Regions from separate parts of the Plantactinospora sp. BC1 genome, predicted to be linked through region 1. Evidence: riboswitches for the same ligand, from Rfam matches in the RefSeq annotation. Region 1 holds a riboswitch; each other region holds the start of a gene.

The links. A riboswitch is a leader RNA that binds a small molecule or an ion and turns the genes downstream of it on or off. The one in region 1 is predicted to bind cyclic di-AMP.
Region 2: it holds a riboswitch for cyclic di-AMP, as region 1 does, so the genes downstream of both, C6361_RS33905 (coiled-coil domain-containing protein) here and C6361_RS17140 (NlpC/P60 family protein) in region 1, are expected to answer to the same signal.
Region 3: it holds a riboswitch for cyclic di-AMP, as region 1 does, so the genes downstream of both, C6361_RS19770 (hypothetical protein) here and C6361_RS17140 (NlpC/P60 family protein) in region 1, are expected to answer to the same signal.

Annotation. Positions count from the first base shown of each region.
Region 1 is NZ_CP028158.1:3,944,809-3,949,105, forward strand. Features, by position in the region: partial or broken gene C6361_RS39235 (LAGLIDADG family homing endonuclease) at 34-747, shown strand; partial or broken gene dcd (dCTP deaminase) at 943-1,221, shown strand; gene C6361_RS17140 (NlpC/P60 family protein) at 1,321-2,235, opposite strand; cyclic di-AMP (ydaO/yuaA leader) riboswitch at 2,374-2,514, opposite strand; gene C6361_RS17145 (N-acetylmuramoyl-L-alanine amidase) at 2,801-4,297, shown strand, end outside.
Region 2 is NZ_CP028158.1:7,723,841-7,728,137, reverse strand. Features, by position in the region: gene C6361_RS33915 (YnfA family protein) at 1-117, opposite strand, end outside; gene C6361_RS33910 (cellulose-binding domain-containing protein) at 327-1,571, shown strand; gene C6361_RS33905 (coiled-coil domain-containing protein) at 1,646-2,749, opposite strand; cyclic di-AMP (ydaO/yuaA leader) riboswitch at 2,756-2,883, opposite strand; gene C6361_RS33900 (cation diffusion facilitator family transporter) at 3,131-4,045, opposite strand; gene C6361_RS33895 (ABC transporter permease) at 4,128-4,297, opposite strand, start outside.
Region 3 is NZ_CP028158.1:4,531,006-4,535,302, forward strand. Features, by position in the region: gene C6361_RS19765 (glycoside hydrolase family 65 protein) at 1-1,675, shown strand, start outside; gene C6361_RS19770 (hypothetical protein) at 1,724-2,752, opposite strand; cyclic di-AMP (ydaO/yuaA leader) riboswitch at 2,756-2,886, opposite strand; gene C6361_RS19775 (DUF5708 family protein) at 3,159-3,353, shown strand; gene C6361_RS19780 (cupin domain-containing protein) at 3,427-3,891, opposite strand; gene C6361_RS19785 (Rrf2 family transcriptional regulator) at 4,002-4,297, shown strand, end outside.

The DNA of each region.
Region 1 (4,297 bases):
CAACCGGTACGGATCGTGGCTGCGACTGACGTGATGACCAACCGTCCCTGCTTCCGGGTCAGTTTCTCGGACGGTGAGTCGATCGTCGCCGACGCCGATCATCGGTGGATCACCACCACGAAGCTGGAGCGCAAGTACATCGCCCGCGGCACGCTCGCGGCCGGCTCGGTTCGGACGACCGCCGAGATTGCCGGCGATCTTCGCTACGGTGACAAGGAGCGAAACCACCATATCCACGTCACCGAGCCGGTCCATTACCCCACCCGTGACCTGCTCGTGGACCCCTATGTTCTCGGTGCGTGGCTCGGCGACGGCACATCGGCCAGTGCCGAGTTCACCTGCGCCGACGAATCGATTCTCGACGAGATCCGACGTGCCGGCTACCCGGTCTCGAAGGTCAGCGGTCGCTACCGGTACCGGATCGGCGGGGTAGGCCACACACGCGACGCCAGCAGCGGTCGGTATTCGGCGAACGGGTCGTTGTCGAGCCTGCTCAAACAACTCGGCGTCGTCGGCAACAAGCATGTGCCGGCCGAGTACCTCACGGCCGATGTCGACCAGCGCACCGCGCTGTTGCAGGGCCTCATGGACACCGACGGCCACATCGACGATCTGGGCCGCTGTGAGTTCGTCAGCACCAGGGAAAGGCTTGCGGACGCGGTGGTCGAACTCGCCGCAAGTCTCGGACTGAGGCCGGTGAAACGGAAGAAGCGGGCGGTCCTGAACGGCGTGGAGTGCGGGGTGGCGTTCCAGGTCAAGTTCACGCCACACCTACCGGTCTTCCGGCTGCCCCGGAAGCTCGCACGACAGAAGGCTGGCCGGTTCCACCGTTTCCGTGCGGTCGACGACGTGCGGCCCGTGGAGTCCGTCCCGGTCCGCTGCATCCAGGTGGCGGATCCGCGTGGGATGTTCCTCGCCGGCCGGACGTTCGTGCCGACCCACAACTCCAGCCTCGGCCGGCTCGGCCTGCTCACCCACTCGACCGCCGGCTTCATCGACCCCGGGTTCTCCGGGCACGTCACGCTGGAGCTGTCGAACGTGGCCAACCTGCCGATCCGGCTCTGGCCCGGGATGAAGATCGGCCAGCTCTGCATCTTCCGGCTCTCGTCGCCGTCCGCCCACCCGTACGGGTCGGCGGTCTACGGGTCGCGCTACCAGGGGCAGCGCGGCCCCACCCCGAGCCGCTCCTGGCAGAACTGGCGCACCTGGCCCACCCGCTGACGCCCCGCCCGCGCGGCGGCGACACGGACCGAACGGAGGAACCCCCGCCGCAGGTGCGCGACGGGGGTTCCTCCGTTGACACGGTCGATCGGGGAGAGGTCAGCCGGGTCTGCCGAAGCTGTGGATCTCGCCGTCGTCCATCCGCTTCATCTTCACCGGTTCGCCGGCCCGGGACGCGTGCACGATCCATCCGCCGCCGACGTACATGCCGACGTGGCTGAGGTCGGCGTAGTAGAAGACGAGGTCACCGGGGCGGAGCTGGGAGCGGCTGACCGACTTCACCTGCCCGCGCTGCGCCCGGGCGTTGTGCGGCAGCCCGACGCCGCCCTTCGCCCAGGCGGCCAGGGTCAGGCCGGAGCAGTCGTACGAGCTGGGGCCTTCCGCACCCCACTTGTACGGCTTGCCGATCTGGGCGCAGGCGAACTTGACCGCCTGGCCGGCCGGGCCGCCGGGGTAGGTCGCCGGGCAGGGCGCGGGCCGCAGCGGGCCGGCGGAGCCGTTCCCGTACGCCTGGATCCGCAGCTTCTGCAACCGCTCGACCTCGGCGTCGATCTCCTTCTTCTTCGCCGCCAGCTCCGCCTCGGTCTTGGTCAGCTGGCTGACCAACCGGTCCAGCGGGGCCTTCTGGGCGGCGTACTTGTTCTTGAGGTCGACGACCGCCTGCACCTCGCGCTGCTGCTGCCGCGCGAACTGGTCGAGCACCGAGAGCTGGCCGACCAGCGCGGTCGGCGACTTCGTGGTGAGCAGGGCGTTGACCGCGGACGCCTTGTCGCCCTTGTACGCCTCCACGGCGAAGTCGCTCACCCGGTTCATCGCGGCGTCGATCTGCGACTGGAGCGGGGCGATCTTCTTCTGCAGGGCGGCGGCCTGCTTCTTCTTCGCGGTCAGGTCCTGCCGGGTGGCGTTGTGCCTCTCGACGACCGGCTCCAGTTTGCGCCAGGCGGTGTCGATCTGCTGCTCGATCTCGGCCACCGACGGTTCGGCGAGTGCCGGCGTCGTGCCGGTGAACAGCACGGCGGCGCTGGCCAGGGCCGTGAGCGCGATGGCGAGAATGGACCTTCGAGGGCGCGGTTTCGCGTTCCCGGCGTCGGCGGAGGCCGATCGGAGGGATGGCGACCGCGGCGGGGCAGGGGGAGCCACCGGGGTCCGTACTCCTTCTTCCGTAGCCCGCCTACCGGGTTAGCTGACGGGTTCGGGCGGGAAGATTGTCGCCCTACCGCGTGAGACGCGGATTCACCCCATGAAGCTCGGGTCCCCGGTTCGCTGAGTGTGACGATTCGGCGGTGTCGAGACGTCGCCGCCCGGCTAGGCGGCCTGCCGTCGGCTCGACGGTCCCCAACCTTAGAGAAGGGTGTTATCCAAACGCAACCCCGTGATCTGAGTCGATTCGTTATGTATCGGATCGGTCGCTGACGGTGGGAGCATTCGAACCCGCGAACCGAAGGATCGAACCCGCCGATCACACTCGGTATATGTGAAAGATTCCTACATAGTGACGACCTTGGCCGGCAGGTATTGACCAGCACCGGTCCCGGGTGGAGGGTGATCACCAGGCCCACCCCCGGCTCATGGAGGTTCGATGCTTCCCACGAAACAGCCGCTGAGCAGGAGAATCGCGATCGGGGCCGCAGTCGTCGGCGCCGCCGCGCTGCTGCCGGCCAGCCCCGCGCCCGCCACCGCCACGTCCGCCGACAGCCGGCAACAGGAGTACGCCGCCGCAGCGGCCGAGTTCGGCGTACCCGAGAGTGTGCTGCTCGGCGTCTCCTATCTGGAATCCCGCTGGGACACGAACGCCGGCACGCCGAGCACCACCGGCGGGTACGGCCCGATGCACCTCACCGACGTCGCCGGGCTCGCCACCGGGCCGGAGCACCCCGAGCACGGTGAGGACCGACGCGGCGACCCGGCCCGACCCGCCCGCCCGGCACCCGGACCCGCCGGCCCACACCTCGACCGGAGCGCCGACGCGCCGCCCGGCGGGCAGACCCTCGACGCCGCCGTCGCGCTGACCGGAGTCGACGAGCACCTGCTCCGCTCGCAACCGGCGGCGAACATCCGGGGCGGGGCGGCGCTGCTGGCGTCGTACCAGAAATCGCTGGCCGCGCCGACGGGCCCGGCCAGCGACCCGGCGGCCTGGTACGGCGCGGTGGCCCGGTACGCCGGCAGCGACCGCGCCGACGCCGCGGCGGCCTTCGCCGACGAGGTGTACCGGACCATCGCCGAAGGCGCCAGCCGGACCACCGACGACGGCCACCGGATCACCCTCCCCGGCCGACCGGGGATCGCCCCGCAGCGCTCCTGGCTGGACCGGCTCGGCCTGCCCGGCACCCCCCGCCCGGACGGGCTGGAGTGCCCGCGCGACATCTCCTGCGAGTGGATCCCCGCCCCCTACCAGGCGTTCGGGGACGGCGACTACGGCAACCACGACCTCTCCGACCGGCCCGCCCGACAGAAGATCGAATACATCGTCATCCACGACACCGAGGGCAGCTACGACACCACGCTGCGGCTGGTGCAGGACCCGACCTACGTGAGCTGGCAGTACACGCTCCGCTCGGCGGACGGGCACATCGCGCAGCACGTCAAGGGCAAGGACGTGGCCTGGCACGCCGGCAACTGGTACGTCAACGCCAAGGCGATCGGCCTCGAACACGAGGGCTTCGCCGCCCAGGGCACCTGGTACACCGAGGCGATGTACCGGACCTCCGCCAAGCTGGTCCGCTACCTCGCCGACCGGTACGACATCCCACTCGACCGCGACCACATCATCGGGCACGACAACGTACCCGGCATCCTGCCGGCGAACGTGCGCGGCATGCACTGGGACCCCGGCCCGTACTGGGACTGGTCGCACTACTTCGACCTGCTGAAGGCACCGTTCCGGGGCATCGGCATCCCGGCCGCCGGCCTGGTCACCATCGACCCGGACTTCGCCACCAACCGGCCGGCCTTCACCGGCTGCGACACCGCCGGGGTGCCCTGCCCGTCGCGCGGCTCCTCGTCGGTGATCCTGCGCAGCGCCCCGGCCGTCGACGCGCCGCTGGTCAACGACATCGCGCTGCGCCCGGACGGCACC
Region 2 (4,297 bases), 3.8 Mb from region 1:
GGCGGCGACGAAGAGCAGCCCGCGGTTCTCGCGTACGCCCTGCCAGACCAGCCAGGCGCCGCCGATCTCGGCGACGGCGGCGAGCAGGAACAGCAGCAGCGAGCGGGCGATCGTCATCCCGCCATTGTCGCTGGCCGGCGGTCGCCTCGGTTGCTTGCATCGATGGCTGTCTCTAAGCTTGGTCGGCGCCACCACGCGACCGGTACGGGCTGGCCGGTGTCGTGCTGGACAGGTGATCTCGGGAGTCGGTCACTCGTTGTCGTAACAGCACTGCCGGCACGCGCCAGGGGCGGCGACGGGCCGGCAGTCGTCCGAGAGGAACTCCCATGCGGATCTCCGCACCGTACCGTCGTGTCTCCCTGGCCCTGGCCACGGTGACCGCGATCGCCGCGAGCAGCGTCGCCGTACTCGGCACGGGTCTGACGCCGACCGCGCAGGCCGCCGCCGGCTGCCTGGTCGACTACACCGCCAACCAGTGGACCGGAGGCTTCACCGCCGCCGTCCGGGTGACCGCCGGGGACACCGCGGTCAACGGGTGGACGGTGACCTGGACCTACGGTGGTGACCAGCGGATCACCAGCAGTTGGAACGCCGAGGTCAGCCAGTCCGGCGCGACCGTCACCGCCCGGAACGTGGCCTGGAACGGGTCGCTGCCGGCCGGCGGCTCCGCCGAGTTCGGCGTCCAGGGCAGCTACGCCGCCAGTTCGGCGGCACCGACCGGATTCACCCTCAACGGCGAACCGTGCAACGGCGCCGAGCCGACCACCCCGCCCAGCACGGCACCACCGACGACCAGGCCGCCGACGACCCCGCCAACCAGCGTCCCGCCGACGCTGACGCCGCCGCCGACCCGGCCGCCGACCACCCCGCCGCCGAGCGGCGGCTGCGGTGGCGCGGTGCTCTGCGACGGCTTCGAGAACCAGACCGGCACCGCACCCTCCGGCGACTGGAGCGTCAGCTACCCGGACTGCTCCGGCAGCGGCACCGCCAGCATCGACACCTCGGTCGCACACCAGGGCACCCGGTCGGTACGCATCAACGGCGCCGTCGGCTACTGCAACCACGTCTTCGTCGGCTCCACCCGGGATCTGAGCAGCGTCGGGGCGGTGCGCTACGCCCGGCTCTGGGTCCGGCACACCACCGCGCTGCCGACCTCGCACGTGACCTTCCTGGCCATGCGGGACGCCGCCGACGGCAACCGTGACCTGCGGATGGGCGGGCAGAACCGGGCCCTGCAATGGAACCGTGCGTCGGACGACGCCACCCTGCCGGAGCAGAGCCCGAACGGCGTCGCGCTCAGCGCGCCGCTGCCGGTCAACCAGTGGACCTGCCTGGAGTTCATGGTGGACGGCGCGCAGGGCCGGCTCTCCACCTGGGTCAACGGGACCGCGGTGACCGGGCTGACCGCCGACGGTACGCCCACGCACGACGTCGACGGGCAGTGGTACAACCGGGCCAACTGGCGGCCCAACCTGACCGACCTGCGGCTGGGCTGGGAGAGCTACGGCGAGGGCGCGAACACGCTCTGGTTCGACGACGTGGCGCTCGGCTCGACCCGGATCGGCTGCTGAGAGCGAGAACCGCCGGCACTGCCCAGGGGTGGCGGGCGGTGCCGGCGGTTCGCGATGGTGCGTGGCGCGGTGGATCAGTTCATCGACAGGTGTACGTGGTTGGTGTGGTCGCTGGACGGGTCACCGTTGCCCCCGTTGTACGTCTTCCAACCGCTGCTCGGCAGCCAGATCTGCTTGAACCAGATCACGTACAGCACGCCCAGTCGATCGGCGTTCCGCACGAAGTACGCCGCCAGGTTGTTGCCGTACGTCCGGTCGCCGCCGGTCGCCACTCCGCCGAACCCGTTCTTCTGGGCGGCGAAGTCGCAGGCCTGACCCTTCGGGTGCTCGCCACTGCCTCCGCTGCGGAAGCAGGAGACGAACCGGGTGAAGCCGGCCGCCTGGGCCTGCTTCAACGCGTGCAGGGTGCGCGCGGTGATGCAGCCGTCGGTGGTCGGGTCGTCGAGACTGCACGACTCGTCGGGGAAGGAGCCGTCGGCGTTGCGGGGTGCCGGTCGGGCCGACCCGCCCCCGCTGCCGCTGACTCCCGAGCCGGTACCGCCGCTGTTGTTCGCCGCCGCCAGCGCCCGTTCGGCCTGCTTCTTGCGGGTCTCCATCACCTCGACCTGCTTGCGCTGCTCGCCGATCTCCTTGTCGAGCGCCGCCTTGGCCTGGGTCTCCTTGTCCAGGCTCTCCCGCAGCCCGCGCAGTTCCCGGCTCTCGTTCGCCGAGATCGTGTCGAGTGCGGCGGCCCGGTCCACCAGGCTGGTCGGAGATCCGCTGTTGAGCAGCGCGGAGACCTGTCCGAGCCGACCGGTCCGGTACGCCATGCCGGCCATCTCGGCGACCCGTTCGCTCCGGGTCGTCACCTCGGTGCGCAGCGTGGCGAGCTGCTGGTTCAGTTCCTTCTGCCGCTTGACGGAGTTGTCCAACTTGGTCTTGGCGGTCAGATAGCCCTTGCTGGCGGCCTGGAGCTGCTCGCGCAGGCTGTCCGTGCCTCCGTCGATGTCGTCGCCGCCGGGTGCCGCGGCCAGCGCCCCGGGGGTCGCGTACTCCGGTGCCGCGTGCGCGGGTGCGCCGCCGAGTGCCGCGAGGACCATGCCCAGGGCGAGGGCCGCGGTGGTCGCGGCCTTCCGGTACGGTCTCGTGGCGCTCCGCGCGGACGCCGGAGCGTGTCGGGTGGGTGCCAGGAACGGCATATGACAATGTCCTTCCGTCAGCCGCCGACCGGGTTAGCTGACGGGTTCGGGACGGAAGATCCCTACCGCTGGCGCGGATACACCCCTGGTACGTGGTTCCCCGGCTCGCGCGTGCGATTAGGCGACGGTCCCCGCAGGCGCCGGAGGGCGCCGCCCGGCGGAGACCGGAGCCGAGCTTACCGGCAGTCGCCGTCCGGGGATACGTGGCGTTGCCGGAGTTAGATTCGCGATTTTCCCAGTTGGGCGGATGTATCCGGACAAAGATGTCCAGCGCCCGCCGGAAACTTAAGATGCCGCTAACTATCGGTGAGTCTCGACGGTCGGCGGACCCGGGAGAGCGGCGTCTCGGGCTGACCATGCGTGACGCGACGTGGCTGCCGGTCACCAGTCGGTGGGACCGCAGCCCCCGGGAGCGGTGTTCGGCTCGACCTGGAGCGTGGCGTGCGAGATGTGGAAGTCCTCGCGCAGTGCCGACCGGGCCGCGGCGAGTACGGTACCGACCTCCGCGTCGCGGTCCAGCCTCAGGTGCGCCGAGGCCACCTCCATCCCGGAGGTGAGGGTCCAGACGTGCAGGTCGTGTACGTCGCAGACGCCGGGCACCCCGGCCAGCCGGGTCCGTACGGCGGCCACGTCGAGGTGCTCGGGCGCGGCCTGCACCAGGATCCGTACGGCGCTGCGGCCGAGCCGCCAGGTGCGGGGCAGGATGAAGAGCCCGACCGCCAGCGCCACGATCGGATCCGCCCAGCGCCAGCCGGTCAGGATGATCACCACGGCGGCGACGATCACCCCCACCGAGTTGAGCAGGTCCCCGAGCACCTCCAGATAGGCGCCGCGCAGGTTGATGCTCTCCCGCGCACCGGCCCGGAGCAGGCCGAAGGCGGCGACGTTGGCCAGCAGGCCGAGCGTGGCCACCACCAGCATCGGGCCGGCCGCCACCCGGGGCGGGTCGTCGAACCGGCGTACCGCCTCGACCAGCACGTAGAGCGCCACCCCGAACAGCAGTACCGCGTTGGCCAGCGCGGCCAGCACCTCCAGGCGGTAGAGGCCGAAGGTGCGCTGCGGGTCACCGACCGCCCGCCGGGCCGCCGTGATCGCGGCCAGCGCCATCCCGATCCCGAGCACGTCGGTGAACATGTGCCCGGCGTCGGAGAGCAGCGCCAGCGAGCCGGTGACCAGCGCGGCGACCGTCTCGACCACCATCAGGACGGCGAGCAGCCCGAAGGCGGCCCAGAGCCGTCCCCGGTGTCGTTCCGCCGCCCAGGTCAACCGCTCCCCGTGGTCGTGCCCGGCCCCCAACCCGCCTCCTTCCGTCCCGGTCGCCCCCGCCGTCGATACTGCCGGCCGGTGAGGTCGTCCCATCCGGTAAACGACCGGATCGCTATCCCTCGTCGCCGAGGGTGGCGGCGATCGGCGCCCGGGCGGCCCGCCGGGCCGGCGGCAGGCTGGCCAGCACCGCCGCCGAGGCGGCCAGCGCGGCGCAGAGGGCGAGCTGACCGACGGGTACGGCCGGCAGCCCGTGCCCGTAGCTGCTGATCAGGCCCATCGCCG
Region 3 (4,297 bases), 590 kb from region 1:
GCTCGTCGGCACCGAGGCGTACGAGGACTGGGCCCGGACCACCGTCACCTCGGTGATCAAGCCGGGTGAGCAGCTCCGGATCGTCAAGTTCGTCGCGTACGGCTGGTCGAGCCGCCGGTCCCGCCCGGCGCTGCGTGACCAGGTGGCGGCGGCGTTGGCCGGTGCGAAGTTCTCCGGCTGGGACGGGCTCTGCACCGAGCAGCGCAGCTATCTCGACACCTTCTGGGACGACTCCGACGTGCGGGTCGAGGGCGACCCGGAGGTGCAGCAGGCGGTCCGGTTCGGACTCTTCCACGTGCTACAGGCGGGCGCCCGGGCCGAGTTGCGGCCGATCGCGGCGAAGGGCCTGACCGGGCCGGGCTACGACGGGCACGCGTTCTGGGACACCGAGACCTTCGTACTCCCGGTGCTGACCTACACCCTGCCGTCGGCGGTCGCCTCCGCGCTGCGCTGGCGGCACTCCACCCTGCACCTGGCCCAGGAACGGGCCCGGACGCTGGGCCTGCGCGGCGCCGCCTTCCCGTGGCGGACCATCCGGGGCCAGGAGACCTCGGCGTACTGGCCGGCCGGGACCGCCGGGTTCCACATCGCGGCCGACATCGCCGACGCGGTACGCCGGTACGTGCAGGCGACCGACGACGAGCAGTTCGAACGCGAGGTCGGGCTGGAACTGCTGGTGGAGACGGCGCGACTCTGGCGCTCGCTGGGGCACCACGACCGGCACGGCCGGTTCCACCTGGACGGGGTGACCGGGCCGGACGAGTACACGGCGGTGAAGAGCGACAACGTCTACACCAACCTGATGGCCCAGCGGAACCTGCTGGCCGCCGCCGACGCCGCCGCCCGGCACGGCGAGGAGGCCTGGAAGCTCGGCGTCGACGACGAGGAGACCGCCGCCTGGCGGGACGCCGCGCGCGACATGCACGTCCCGTACGACCCGGAGCTGGGCGTGCACCCGCAGGTGGAGGGCTTCACCCGCTTCCAGGAGTGGGACTTCGCGAGCACCCCGCCGGAGCAGTACCCGCTGCTGCTCAACTACCCCTACTTCGACCTGTACCGCAAACAGGTGATCAAGCAGGCCGACCTGGTGCTGGCGATGCACTGGCGCGGCGACGCGTTCAGCGACGAGGAGAAGGCGGCGAACTTCGCCTACTACGAGCGGCGTACGGTCCGCGACTCGTCGTTGTCGGCGTGCACCCAGGCGGTGCTGGCGGCCGAGACCGGGCACCTGGAGCTCGCGCACGACTATCTGGGCGAGGCGGCCCTGATGGACCTGCACGACCTCAACCAGAACACCCGGGACGGCGTGCACGTCGCCTCCCTGGCCGGGGCGTGGATCGCCCTGGTGGCCGGGTTCGGCGGGATGCGCGACCACACCGCGACACTCTCCTTCGCACCCCGGCTGCCGAGCCGGATCGACCGGCTGGAGTTCTCGCTCCGCTACCGGGGCGTGCACCTGCGGGTGGACGTCCGGCCGCGCGAGGCGACGTACGAGCTGCGCGACGGCGAGCCGGACGACGCCCTCGAACTGCTGCACCACGGGGAGAAGGTCCGGATCACCTGCCTGGAGCCGGTGACCCGGCCGATCCCGCCGGCCCGCCCGACGGGCCCGCAGCCCGCCCAACCGGCCGGCCGCGCCCCGGTCCGACGTACCCCGGAGAGCGAACCGACCTGACCCTCCCGTCCCGACGGTCCGCTCGGCCGGGGGGTGTTCCCCCGGCCGTCAGACCAGCGACAGGTGTACGTGGTTGGTGTGGTCGCTGGACGGGTCGCCGTGTGCGCCGCCGTACGACTTCCAGCCGATCGTCGGCAACCAGATCTGCCGGTACCAGATCACGTACAGCACCCCGATCCGGTCGGCGTTGCGGACGAAGAACGCGGCGAGGTTGTTGCCGTACGTCCGGTCGGCGCCGGTGGCGGCACCTCGGAAGCCACCCGCCTCGGCGGAGAAGTCGCAGGCCCGCCCCTTCGGGTGCTCGTACGGGCCGCCGGAGCGGTAGCAGCCGGTGAAGCGGCCGAAGCCGGCCCGGCGTGCCTCGGTGTAGGCGTGCAGGGTGCGTGGTGTGACGCAGCCCGTGGTGGTCGGGTCGGGCTGGCTGCACGACTGTGGTGGCCAGGAGCCGTCGGCGGCGCGTGGCGCGGGTCGGGCCACCGGCGAACTCGCGTTGACGAAGCCTCCGGTGGAGGCGCCGCCGACCTGGGCCAGCGCCCGCTCGGCGGCCTGCTTCTGCCGCAGCATGATGGCGAGTTGGCGGCGCTCCTCGACCACCTCGGCGTCGAGCGCCTGCTTCGCCCGCGCGGCCCGCTCCCGGGCCTGGCCGAGTGCGCGCAGTACGTCGTTGTCCCGCAGCGCCACCGCCTCCAGGCCACGGGCGCGCTCCAGGAGTTCGTCGGCCGAGCCGCTGTGCAGCAGTACCAGCACCGGGCCGATCCGGCCGGTCTGGTACGCCGTCCGGGCCACCTGCTCCACCCGGGGCCGCAACTGCGCGATGCGTTCCTCGACCCGGCGTAGCTCGGCGACGATCTTCGCCTGTCGAGCTTTCGCGTTGGCCAGCGCGTTTCTGGCCTGTAGGTAACCTCGGCCGGTCGATTCGAGCACGTCCCGTAGGAGCGGGGTGTCGCCTTCGTCGCCGAGGACGGCGGGGCTGTTCGCCTCCGCCACGCCGGGCCGGAGTGCTGCCCCGGCGAGCGCGCCGAACGTGGCGAGCAGGGCCAGGGCCAGCGGAAACCGCCGACGTGTGGATCCCGTCATGCATGTCCCTCCGTCGCCCGCCTACCGAGTTAGCTGACGGGTTCGGGACGGAACAAGTCCCTACCGCGGTTGCGGACTCACCCCACCTACCTGGGTCCCCGGCTCACCCGAAAGTGATTCGGCGGCGGTCACGCCGGCGCGGAGGGGTGCGCCACCGGGCGAAACCGGGGTCAGCCTACCTGATCAACTGGGTCGAACAGGTGGATTTCGGAGTGATCCGCCGTGGAAATTGCTTCATGGGCGACGTGCCGGTCGAGGCGCCGGGCAGCCCTCGGAGGCGGGGGCCGGTGTGGTGTCGGTCGAAGGATGTAGTCCGGTTTCCTCAACCGGCAGGAGGCTGGGGATAGCGGGCCTGACTAGGCTTTTCGAAGATCCTCCCGCCCCTCTTCTCCAGCAGGGATCCTCGATGTCCTCAGCCCGTAAGACGCTGCTCACCGGCCTGGCCACCTTTGTGGTGGGACTGGCGCTCCGGCTGTTCGGACCGGACGAGCATGTGGTCATCTTCACGCCCACCAAGCTCGGCGTGGTGCTGATGGTCGTTGGAGGCTTGGAGAGCCTGTACGGGGTCTACAAGATCAGGCGGGACCGCCTGGTCGAGTAGCCACCCGACACCGGGCCGGGTGGCCATCCTCGGCCGCCCGACCCGATTCCACCGCTGTCACCTCAGGTCGTGGTCAGCCGCGTGCCGTCCACACCGGGCTCTCCACGTAGTGGTTGTCGTAGCGGTCCTGGGTCTGGCCAACCTCCTGCCAGGTGGCTTCGCCCTGGTGCACCCGGTCGAGGAGCCGGTAGTAGTCGAACCGGGGCTTGCCGGGAGTGAGCACGACGAGGAAGTCGGCGTCCTGGCCGTCGGCGGGGGCGAAGGCGTGCGGGGTGTGCGGCGGGACGAAGAGCGTGTCTCCCTTGTGCAGGGTGTGCAGTTCGTCGCCGACGAGCATTTCGAGGGCGCCGTCGAGCACGAAGAACAGCTCGCCGGAGCGGGTGTGCAGGTGCGGCGGGGCGCCGTCGGTGCCGCTCTTGAGCAGGGTGCGGTTGCTGGTCAGGGTGCCGCCGGTGTGCTCGGGATCGAGTAGCAGCGTGATCACGCTGGCCGGGTCGCTCTCCAGAACCTCGGCTTCGGCTGCGCGTACCAGGGTCATTGTCGGCTCCTTCGTTGCTTCGCTGATTCCTAGACACTAGATATCCAGAATTGGTCGCGCTAGTGATCATGGCGGGCGTCACAGTTTCTGGACGTGTAAAGTCCAGAATTATGCGGACGAGCCAGGGCGTCGAATGGGCCCTCCACACGTGCCTCAACCTGAGCTGGCTGGACGACCCGGTGCCGACCGGTACCCTCGCGGCGTTCTACGAGCTGCCGCCGGCGTACCTGAACAAGCAGCTCCAAGCCCTGGTCCGGGCCGGGATCCTGACCTCGACCTCGGGGCCGCGCGGAGGCTTCCGGCTGGCCCGGGCCCCGGAGGCGGTCTCCCTACTGGACATCGTCGCCGCGATCGAGGGCCCGGAGGAGCTGTTCCGGTGCGACCAGATCCTCAGCAAGGGGCCGGG